DNA from 3 places in the Peribacillus sp. NPDC096447 genome. Region 1 is predicted to be linked to each of the others. Evidence: riboswitches for the same ligand, from Rfam matches in the RefSeq annotation. Region 1 holds a riboswitch; each other region holds the start of a gene.
The links. Region 1 has a riboswitch for glycine ahead of ACIQZD_RS04115 (amidohydrolase). Riboswitches for the same ligand answer to the same signal wherever they lie in the genome.
Positions count from the first base shown of each region.

Region 1 (3,542 bases):
TTTGAAGGGACTATTTTTGAGGTTTCCTCCCGTTCAAAGCTTCTCCGTTTTGGTTCAGGATCCCTTACAGGCCTTCTCGTCGTTTCTTTGGTCACATTCTTCCCCTGTTTTGGTTCGTGTTCTTCCCTATTTCTTTCCCTAGGCTTTCTTTTGTTCTGTTCACGGTCTGGAATGAGCGGAAACTTGAACTGCCCTTTTGGATATTGAAACAGGATTTTCGTATCCGGGTCTGGCGTCTGCGACATCTTTTCCACTTTTTGATTGTAAACCTTTATTTCTTCTTCCTTTGACTTCGAAAGCTTCGAAAAATCCATTTTCCTTAATGTCTCTTCATCAAGCGGTTCATCTATAATAATTTCTTCGATTTCGATAATTTCCTCTGCTTGGAACCATTTTTTCATCTTATTTAGCCATTTCAAAACTATCACTCTTTCTACATCTGTAGTTATGTAACTAATTCTACCAGTTATTTTAAAAATATCGAGAAAATTTAAGCTAAATTGGGATTAGTATCTATTTTTTTATCGCACTCTTACTAACTTAACGTATTTCGCAGAACTCCTACCCTATTAAACCCCTTCTGGAATGAGTTTAAACCTACCCATCGCGAAATAACATTAGCCCCTAGTCTACTATTTAAATAAAACACCGCTGTTAAATCGCGTTTACAAAGAGATTAAGTTTTCATGCAGCGCAAGAAGCAGACTGGTCAATTCATTAAAGCAACCTTCACGAAACCTCCGGCGGCATTCTGAAGCCCATAAAACACCGTTCGTTAATACCGAACGGTGTTTTGTGGGTTTCTGCATTTTTTTGCAAACAAATATACCAATGCGACTATTCCCATTCATAAAAATTGCATACAACCTGGGCCACTGATTTGGATGCAATCAAAAGGGCATCTTCATCAATGTCGAATTTAGGATGGTGATTGAAATATGCCTTCTCCACCCCTTTCGGTTTACAGCCAATGTAAAAGAAGCAGCCAGGAATCTTTTCGGCATAATACGAAAAATCTTCTGAACCTGAGAAAACCGGAAATTCCAAGACATTTTTAATATCTTTGTCATTCATGCTTTCCAGACTATTTTTCACGAATCCAGTCAGTTCAGGGTCATTATATAACGGAGGATAATCAGGCACATATGTTAGTTCGCACTGAACATCAAATTCCGTTTCTATCCCTTTGACGATGCGGTGGATTTCCTTATCGATCAGCTGTTGGGTCTCTGCTGTCATATAACGGACATCCCCTTCAATTTCTATACGATCTTTTATGACATTAAAGCTTCCTTTTCCATCGAAGGAGCCGATTGTGACCACGCCCATATCAAAAGGATTCAAGCGGCGGCTGATTACAGTTTGTACGGCTGTCACGAAATGGGCCCCTGCCACAATGGCATCATTAGCCATATGCGGGGAGGAACCATGTCCGCCTACACCCTTTATCGCCAGCTTGAAATAGGTCCGTCCAGCCATCGAATAGCCGCCGTGATACCCGACAACCCCTGCTGGATGCGACGGAAATAAGTGGATTCCAAAAACGGCATCCAGTTCATCCAAACACCCTGATTCCATAATGCTTTTTGCTCCACCTGGGGGCGTTTCTTCTGCATGTTGATGGATTATTTTAATCGTACCGGATAGGGAATCTTTAAGCTCATTGATGCAGTCTGCCAGAACCAATAAATAAGCGGTATGCCCATCGTGTCCGCAGGCATGCATGACACCTTCATTTTTTGAACGGAACGGAACATCCGCTTCTTCTGTAATCGGCAATGCATCGAAGTCCGCACGGAGACCTATCGTTTTCCCAGGTTTTCCGCCTTCAATCGTTACGATGATCCCTAATCCATTTCCTACATTCGTTTGAATCGACACATCCTTTCCTTTATAAAAATCAATGATATATTGTGCCGTTTTCTCTTCTTTGAAGGATAGTTCCGGATTCTCGTGTAAATGACGGCGGATTTGAACCATTTCCCCTTTACGGGCTTCCAGCATGTTCATTAATTTGCTTTTCACGTTCATGATCATTCTCCCCCTTATTTCAAGTTGAGCATATTAGTAAGTTCCAGTTCGCTGCATACCTTCTTATACAAAGTGCCAAATAAAAAAGGGCAAGGAAGGATTGCGTAAACTTACCGCTCCCCTTCTCTGTCCTTTTTACCTGAGAGTTTAGCTCCATTTTTGGTCATGGAGATTTCCCCTTTGGTGGCACACTGCTTCCTGCGCGCTCTCCAGAGTTGCGTTCAGCTGCGGTTCCATTTACCTGAGAGATTTGCTCCAAGGGATCTTTTTGGAACTTGCTCCTTCCCGGCCTCAATGCTTGCACTCTCCCACAACGTTCATCCGCTTGTTCTATCATTATATATTTTCAAAATATTCCAATTATATTATCACCGATTAAAAAATAAATATCAACTCAGAGTTATAAACTCTATTAAACTTTAAAAGGACCGCTGTCAGATGCTGACACGGTCCTTTTGTGTTTCAATATATTATTGTTCACGTTTTTTGTTTTTACCCATAATGAAGATGGGCTCCAACTCATTTTCTTCGTAAAGGAATGATAGAGCCGTTATTGGAACATGACCGCTGGCAAAGAAGCTCATCGCCATTTGCGCAAGAATATCATAGCCCGTATCATTCTTCACATCGGCAATGATGATGACATCCTGATGGGGAATGGCCACAGCCATGGTTCCCTCGATCTTGTCCTTCATTTCCCGAAGCCATGATTCATTTAAAATCCTGCTGGCATCATATCCATCATTCGTGTTCAAAAAATAAAATGCATTACCTGCAACGATATCCGACTTCATTTCAGTGGAGAGGGAACGGGCATTAAAAAGGGCAATTTCACGGATCCTATCACCCTGCCAATTTTCCCGTTGAATCATCTTCTCATCTATAAGACGGTAGGTTTTCCCTAAATCAAGGGCATAAAAAACCCGGGTTTCAGCCGTATGCTCATCGAATAAAAATGGATTTCCTTCTTCCGATTCCATTGGAAAGGAGGTCGAGCGGATGACTGGGAAAATGAATTTCTCCTTGCCTTCCATGCTGTGTTCCTCCCCCATCACATTCAGGGCCTCTTCCACGTAATAGGTAATTTCATCGATGGCCTTTTCCTGTACGTTTTCATAGTTAGCAAGCACAGGAGGCAACTCGATGGTAATCCCCTTCCCGGTCTTCACATTTTCCACCCGTAACGTATCTTGCTTGCTATTGAATTTGAATGTGCGATTCTCATCTTTTAAACGTTCCTTCAAGATATTTTTCAGCTTCGTGCTGTCCATTTTCATGACTGACCCTCCTCTTCATTGAAAAATCCCCAGCGAGAAGGGGAAATTGATTATAATGATTGAATGAATTCCTCAATTTGTTCTTGAGTTTTGCGATCCTTGCTCACAAATCTGCCTAGCTCCTTGCCATTATCATACGCAATGAAACTTGGTATTCCAAACACATCATTAGCCGCACACACATCGATGAATTCATCACGGTCCACATAAATGAATGTAAAGTCAGGAAATTTC
Region 1 covers NZ_JBIWEV010000001.1:833,546-837,087, forward strand. Annotated here, with positions in the region: gene ACIQZD_RS04110 (DNA translocase FtsK) at 1-419, opposite strand, end outside; gene ACIQZD_RS04115 (amidohydrolase) at 838-2,025, opposite strand; glycine riboswitch at 2,156-2,246, opposite strand; glycine riboswitch at 2,250-2,352, opposite strand; gene ACIQZD_RS04120 (DUF1444 domain-containing protein) at 2,502-3,308, opposite strand; gene ACIQZD_RS04125 (thioredoxin family protein) at 3,359-3,542, opposite strand, start outside.

Region 2 (3,542 bases), on a different contig from region 1:
ATTATGATCGTTATGATTTTTATAAGCGCAAACCAGAATTCAAATTCCCCGAAAGATTTGACTGAAATGAGGTTGGCCGCCCCCAAGATGATCATGGCCACCACACCTGGTATCCAGGCCGGTAAATCCGGGAACCAATATTGCATATACAACCCAACCGCAATGATTTCGGACATTCCGACGATTACCCATTGAAACCAATTGCTCCAAGCAGTCATATAACCTGCCAAAGGATGTATATAGCTGCTCGCAAAGGTTGCAAAAGAACCTGTAGTCGGTTCTAAATAAAGCATCTCACCCATGGAACGCATGATGAAAAATATAAAAATACCTGCGATGGCATATGCAAGCATTACAGAGGGCCCGGTCCATTTGATCGTGCTCGCCGATCCCATGAATAACCCGACACCGATGGTTCCGCCCAAAGCTATCATTTGAATGTGACGTGCTTCCAGCCCTCTCTTTAATTCCTTGTTCGACATGTTTAACTCCCCCAGATGCAATATCGGTAATGCTTTTCTATCCTTACCACGAACGACTCTCTATTAATTATTGCGGTTAGAAATGCTCTATCGAAAAAATATCAATAACACTTCAATTATATTTTCTTATCTTATAATAGTAAATATTCTGTAAAAATACAATTGTATTTTTGAAATAAACAGTTACCAAATATATCTTGGCAATTTTCCTAATCTAAAAATATCATTTTAAAAAAATGATGATCAATATTTCATAATAGTGATCATCCAAAAAAATAAATTTTTCAAGTACCTTAATAAAAATTAAGACCACTATAAAACTGCAGATATTGCCTTTTTCACTTCAAAAAAACTTGTTGACCTACCGAAAAATAGATGATAGAATTCCAATATTATTTTATAAGCATAATGAATGATTCAGCAGTGGTAGCTTATCACTGACCACATTTATTCACAACCGCATACAAGCAAGCGATGAATGCTATGGATGACACTATAGCAGGAGCAGCTTCTGGAGAGACTGTACAAGATGCAGCGCCGAAGGATTCACAATCTCAGGCAAAAGGACAGAAGAGTAACGAATGATAAAATTGTTATTCTGAACCCTTTAAGAGATTGGTATTATCCAATCTCTTTTTTTTATTGTCCATTTTGTGGTTGGACTAAAAACAACAGCTTTAAAACCAATGGGAAAGGCAAGCTGGACGAAAAAATCACGTCCCTCTCTCCAAGACCATGCAGGTAAACACATTCACTACCAAGACTATAAAAAAACGGGGGCGTTGGAATTGGCTAAACAAGAATTAAAAAGAGATTTAAAAAATAGACATGTACAACTGATTGCAATAGGAGGAACCATTGGCACCGGATTATTTTTAGGTTCCGGGAAAGCCATACAATTGGCAGGACCTTCTATTTTATTTTCCTATCTGATAATAGGGATTGCCTTGTTTTTTGTGATGAGGGCACTAGGGGAATTGCTCTTATCCAATGCAGGGTATACATCATTCACTGAATTTGCAACCGAATATGTCGGTCCATGGGCCGGCTTCGTGACAGGTTGGACATATTGGTTCTGTTGGATCATGACCGCAATGGCCGATATCATAGCTGTCGGCGTCTATATGCAATATTGGTTCGATATCCCTCAATGGATTCCGGCTCTAATATGCCTAGTCATTCTTTTAGGATTGAACCTATTGACCGTTAAGTTATTTGGCGAATTGGAATTCTGGTTTGCCATCATTAAGGTAATCACGATCATCGCCTTGATCATCGTGGGAATCATCCTTTTGATCATCGGCTTCAATACCAATACCGGAACGGTTTCCCTAACGAACCTATGGAATCATGGGGGCATGTTCCCCAATGGCATTTCCGGATTCTTATTATCTTTACAGCTGGTCGTCTTCTCATTTGTCGGTGTCGAGTTGGTCGGGGTTTCCGCAGCAGAAACGGCAAACCCGAGAAAGAACATTCCATCTGCCATCAATAAAATCCCTGTCCGGATTTTACTTTTCTATGTTGGTGCACTATTCGTCATTCTCTGCGTCAACCCATGGACACAACTGGATGCCACGAGCAGTCCATTTGTAGAGGTCTTTGCGTTAATCGGCATTCCTGTCGCTGCAGGGATCATCAACTTCGTCGTTTTGACATCCGCTGCTTCTGCATGCAACAGCGGTTTATTTTCAACGAGCCGAATACTTTATACGTTAAGCAGGAATGGCGAAGCCCCTGCTAAACTGGAAAAATTAAATAAACAGGCTGTTCCGAGCAATGCCTTATTAACATCCACAATCGTTGTATCAATAGGGGCATTATTAAGCAAGCTGATACCGGAACAGGCATTTACCGTCGTGACGACCATCAGTGCCATCTGTTTCATATGGGTATGGAGCATTATCTTGATTTCCCATATCAAATATTCGAAAACAAGGCCTGACCTAAGAGCAAAATCGACTTTCAAGGCTCCTTTTACACCCTTTGTCAATTACGTCATTTTAGGATTATTCCTGTTCATCCTTATTGTTATGCTATTTGCTGAAGCTACACGACTATCACTGCTCTTGACCCCAATCTGGTTCATACTTTTGGTGATACTATATAATTCTCGAAAAAAATATAGCTAAAGGAAATAAAGCCTTGAACTCACTATGAATTCAAGGCTTTATCTGTCTTAAGAACATATCAGGGTTCGGCTGTCTGCGCACAGTTGCTCAAATATATCAGGCAACTGCATTAAATTTTATATCAAAATAGTGTAAGCTAATATATATTATCGGACCTTTTCCGTCATGTATGAATTTTTCATCCCGGTTTGGTTCACCCATCCATCAGTGGCATTGAAGGATAAACCCCATTGGTGGGCGTTTCACTTTATTAAAACGGAGGGGTTTGTTTATGAAGATTATATATATTCTTACTCTAGTTCCTTTTATAGGCATACTAGGATTTCTGCCTTTTGTTAATAAAATAGAACCATATGTATTAGGGATGCCTTTCAATATGTTCTGGATGGCTATGTGGGTGGTCCTTACCTCTGCCATACTGGGCATCATGTATAAGCTGGATCCCAGGAATCGGGAAGGTGACCAGGAATGAATATTGCTCTCTTAATCATTTTAGCATTTTTACTTCTATCGATATTTTTAGGCATACGCTCTTCAAAAGGAAAAGATATGGACTTGGAACAATGGACGGTGGGCGGACGCGGTTTTGGAGCGGTATTCGTCTTTCTGCTGATGGCCGGGGAAATCTATACGACCTTCTCCTTCCTTGGCGGCAGCGGCTGGGCTTATGGCAAGGGCGCACCCGCTCTATATGTTCTAATTTACATTACTTTGTCTTACGTATTATCCTATTGGCTCCTACCGGAAATATGGAGATATGCCAAGGAAAATAAACTGATGTCTCAATCCGATTTCTTTGTAAGCAAATATAAGAGTCCCGGTTTAGGAATTTTGGCAGCGCTTGTCGGTGTGGTGTCGATGATTCCAGTGATTGTCGTGCAGCTGAAAGGATTGGGGATCATTGTCTCAGAAGCATCTTATGGTGCCA
Region 2 covers NZ_JBIWEV010000006.1:247,334-250,875, reverse strand. Annotated here, with positions in the region: gene ACIQZD_RS20875 (amino acid permease) at 1-482, opposite strand, end outside; glycine riboswitch at 984-1,062, shown strand; gene ACIQZD_RS20870 (amino acid permease) at 1,271-2,614, shown strand; gene ACIQZD_RS20865 (DUF3311 domain-containing protein) at 2,886-3,086, shown strand; gene ACIQZD_RS20860 (sodium:solute symporter family protein) at 3,083-3,542, shown strand, end outside.
Region 2: linked by a shared signal. The riboswitch ahead of ACIQZD_RS20870 (amino acid permease) and the one ahead of ACIQZD_RS04115 (amidohydrolase) in region 1 are both predicted to bind glycine.

Region 3 (3,542 bases), 440 kb from region 1:
TCCAAAGCTTTTTCAGCCTTGGAGTTTTGAACCGTTTCATTCACTTTAGAAAATAAATCATCAAGCTTTGCCAAAAAGTCAGGGGAAGGCTGATCATATTTATTTTTCATATTCTTTAATGTATAAAAGACCGCCTCTCTGCTGCTGCATGCTTCCCTTTGGAGGGTGAGAGCCGAAAAGGCGCTTCCTTTAGAACCATCCGAAATAGGTTTGAATTTGGAAACAGCATCGTACAATGCTTGTTCCGTTGGAGAAAATTCAATGGTGATGGTCTCCACATGCCGTTTTGTCCATTCAATGCCAGTATCGGCCCGCCGGTTTCGAATCATGACAGTGTTAACAAGTTCCTTTAGGTGTTCATCTTCAATTATGTTGCGGCCTTTCCCTTTATACTTTTCCGAAAAAAGTGAGGCATTTCCCAAGTGGCCCGGTTTCAATAACGAAACGAGGTGGAAAATTTCCTCGACTTTATTTTGAATCGGAGTGGCTGTCAGGAGTAAACAAAATTTCTTTTTCAGATTTTGGACGAATTCATAGTTCTTCGTTTTATTATTTTTAAGTTTATGAGCTTCATCAATAATGATGAAGTCGTATTCCTGCTTGAAAATGATATCTCGATGTGGAGCGCGTTTCGCTGTATCAATGGATGAAATGACCACATCACAGGAGTCCCAAACATAGCTTTTTCTCTGAACGACTGCCGGTATATGAAACTTGGTATTCAATTCAAAAGCCCATTGTGTGACAAGGGAAGCAGGAACAAGGATCAAAACTTTTTTTACAAGGCCCCTAATCATATATTCTTTTAGGATCAATCCAGCTTCAATTGTTTTTCCGAGCCCTACCTCATCAGCTAAAATGGCCTTTCCATTCATCTTTTCCACCACTTGCTTCGCTGCTTCCAATTGATGCGGAAGCGGGGTTAACTGCGGGAGGTGCTTGGGCGCCTGTAAACCTTCAAAATCAGGGATGATAAGATTTTCCTCCATTTGAACCGCCAGCTTATAAAGCTCCCAATTTCCCCATGGACCGTCATTTTCCATCTTTTGCAGAAACTCGTCATTCCATTCAGAATTGAAGGATATATTGATTTTCATAGAAATAACTCCCTCTTAAATCATAATTTCCTTAATATAAGGTCAAAACCCGAACATTTCATATGTGAAGTAAGAAAAATATTTCTCTTCAAAAGATATTGCAGAGATAAGTTTCTTAGGGTAGGATATAAGTATATTTAGAAAATTCCAATTTTCAAACGCCACAAAGAATCTTTGTACATCGATTTTGCAGTTCGCGTTTTCTTAGTATGGGCTATAGGCTCCTAATTTATCCAAGAATACTGAAGGAGACCAATCAAACGGTTTCTGAAGTTTCAGGAGAATTGGCAGAGAATGCATTCCACAATGCTCAGGGGTTTTACCGATGCTTGGTGGCTTATTCGCTTCCTTTCATAGGTAGACCATTTATATGCGGGTGAAGATAAGGGGAGAGACTACGGATGTAGCGCCGAAGGAGCAAACTTAGCAGTGAATCTCTCAGGCAAAAGAACTCTTATTGGACGCAACTCTGGAGAGCGCCGCCCGTTTTGGACGGCCACCAAAGGGGAAAACCTATTACATAGGTAAACTTTCAGGTTTCAGGACAGAGAAAAAGCTCAAACGGGCTTTCTCTGTCCTTTTTTGTGCTTTTTTCACATCATGAATCAGGATATATCTGATGCGTAATGACAAGAAGCTTTTGATAATGAAGCCAATTAATTTAAAAAAATCTGAAGGGGGTCATTTTTTGACCAATTTAAAAAGAACACCACTATTTGAGGTTTATCGTGAATACGGAGGTAAAACGATTGATTTTGGCGGCTGGGAACTTCCTGTCCAATTTTCGGGTATAAAGGATGAACATGAAGCCGTACGTACAAAAGCGGGGTTATTCGATGTTTCCCATATGGGTGAAGTCGATGTTAAGGGTCCCGGGAGCCTTAACTTTTTACAGAAGATGCTGACTAATGATATATCAAAGCTGAAACAGGGCGGTGCCCAATATACCGCTATGTGTTATGAAAACGGAGGCACGGTTGATGATCTCATCGTGTATAAAAGGGCTGAGGATGACTATCTGCTCGTGGTCAATGCTGCGAACACAGAAAAAGATTTCAATTGGCTGCAAGCTCATTTACCGGAAGATGTCCAAATCAAGAATGTATCTAGTGACTATACACAGCTGGCGCTTCAAGGACCATCTGCAGAGAAGATTTTACAAAAACTATCGGGAAATACTGCTTTAAGTGAAATTGGATTTTTCAAGTTCAAGGAAAATGTCATGATTAACGGCATCTCTACGATGGTATCCCGTACTGGATACACTGGTGAGGATGGCTTTGAGATATATAGTGACAGTGAAAATGGTCCCGCCCTTTGGAAGGCGATTATGGATGCCGGAAACGAAGAGGGGGTTCAGCCGATTGGTTTAGGTGCTCGTGATACCTTGCGTTTTGAAGCAAAACTGCCGTTGTATGGGCAGGAGCTTTCAGCGGACATCACCCCGATAGAAGCCGGGATTGGTTTTGCAGTAAAAGTCGATAAGGAAGTTGATTTTTTCGGGAAAGCCGTTCTTGCTGAGCAAAAGGAGAAAGGAGCTCCCCGCAAGCTTGTGGGAATTGAAATGATTGACCGTGGCATTCCACGTCATGGGTATAAGGTCTACAGCGGTGATAAAGTCATTGGCGAGGTCACGACCGGTACCCAATCACCAACGTTGAAGAAAAACGTGGGTTTGGTACTTATCGATAAGGAATTTTCGGTGCTGGATGCGGAAGTCGAAGTGGAAATCCGATCCAAACGTTTGAAAGCCGTTATAATACAAACACCTTTTTATAAAAAACCACGTAAATAGAGGGGAATGGTCATTAGATGAAACATCGTTATTTACCCATGACAGAGCAAGATAAACAAGAAATGCTGAAAGCGATAGGGGTATCCACTGCTGAAGAACTTTTCAATGATATCCCTGAAAGCGTTCGTTTTCAAGGAGAATACGATATCAAGCCTGCTAAATCGGAACCTGCATTAATGAAAGAATTATCAAGGCTTGCTGCCAAGAATGCGGATCTTAAAAACTATGCTTCCTTCCTTGGTGCGGGTGTCTATGACCATTATGCACCGGTCATCGTCGATCATGTTCTATCCCGTTCTGAATTTTACACGGCTTATACACCCTATCAGCCTGAAATTTCACAGGGCGAGCTTCAGGCCATCTTTGAATATCAAACGATGATATGTGAATTGACGGGCATGGATGTGGCTAACTCCTCCATGTATGACGGCGGGACAGCGCTAGCTGAAGCAGCCATGCTTGCTTCAGGCCAGACACGACGCAAGAAGATTCTCATTTCAGGAACCGTTCATCCTGAATCAAGAGAAGTCGTTAAGACATATGCGAAAGGGCAACGCGTGGAAGTGGTCGAAATTCCTTATAAAGACGGTGTGACGGACTTAGCTGCTTTAAGGGAATTGGCGAATGATGACATTGCAGGAGTGATCGTG
Region 3 covers NZ_JBIWEV010000001.1:393,990-397,531, reverse strand. Annotated here, with positions in the region: gene ACIQZD_RS01970 (DEAD/DEAH box helicase) at 1-1,097, opposite strand, end outside; glycine riboswitch at 1,474-1,561, shown strand; glycine riboswitch at 1,565-1,647, shown strand; gene gcvT (glycine cleavage system aminomethyltransferase GcvT) at 1,786-2,892, shown strand; gene gcvPA (aminomethyl-transferring glycine dehydrogenase subunit GcvPA) at 2,910-3,542, shown strand, end outside.
Region 3: linked by a shared signal. The riboswitch ahead of gcvT (glycine cleavage system aminomethyltransferase GcvT) and the one ahead of ACIQZD_RS04115 (amidohydrolase) in region 1 are both predicted to bind glycine.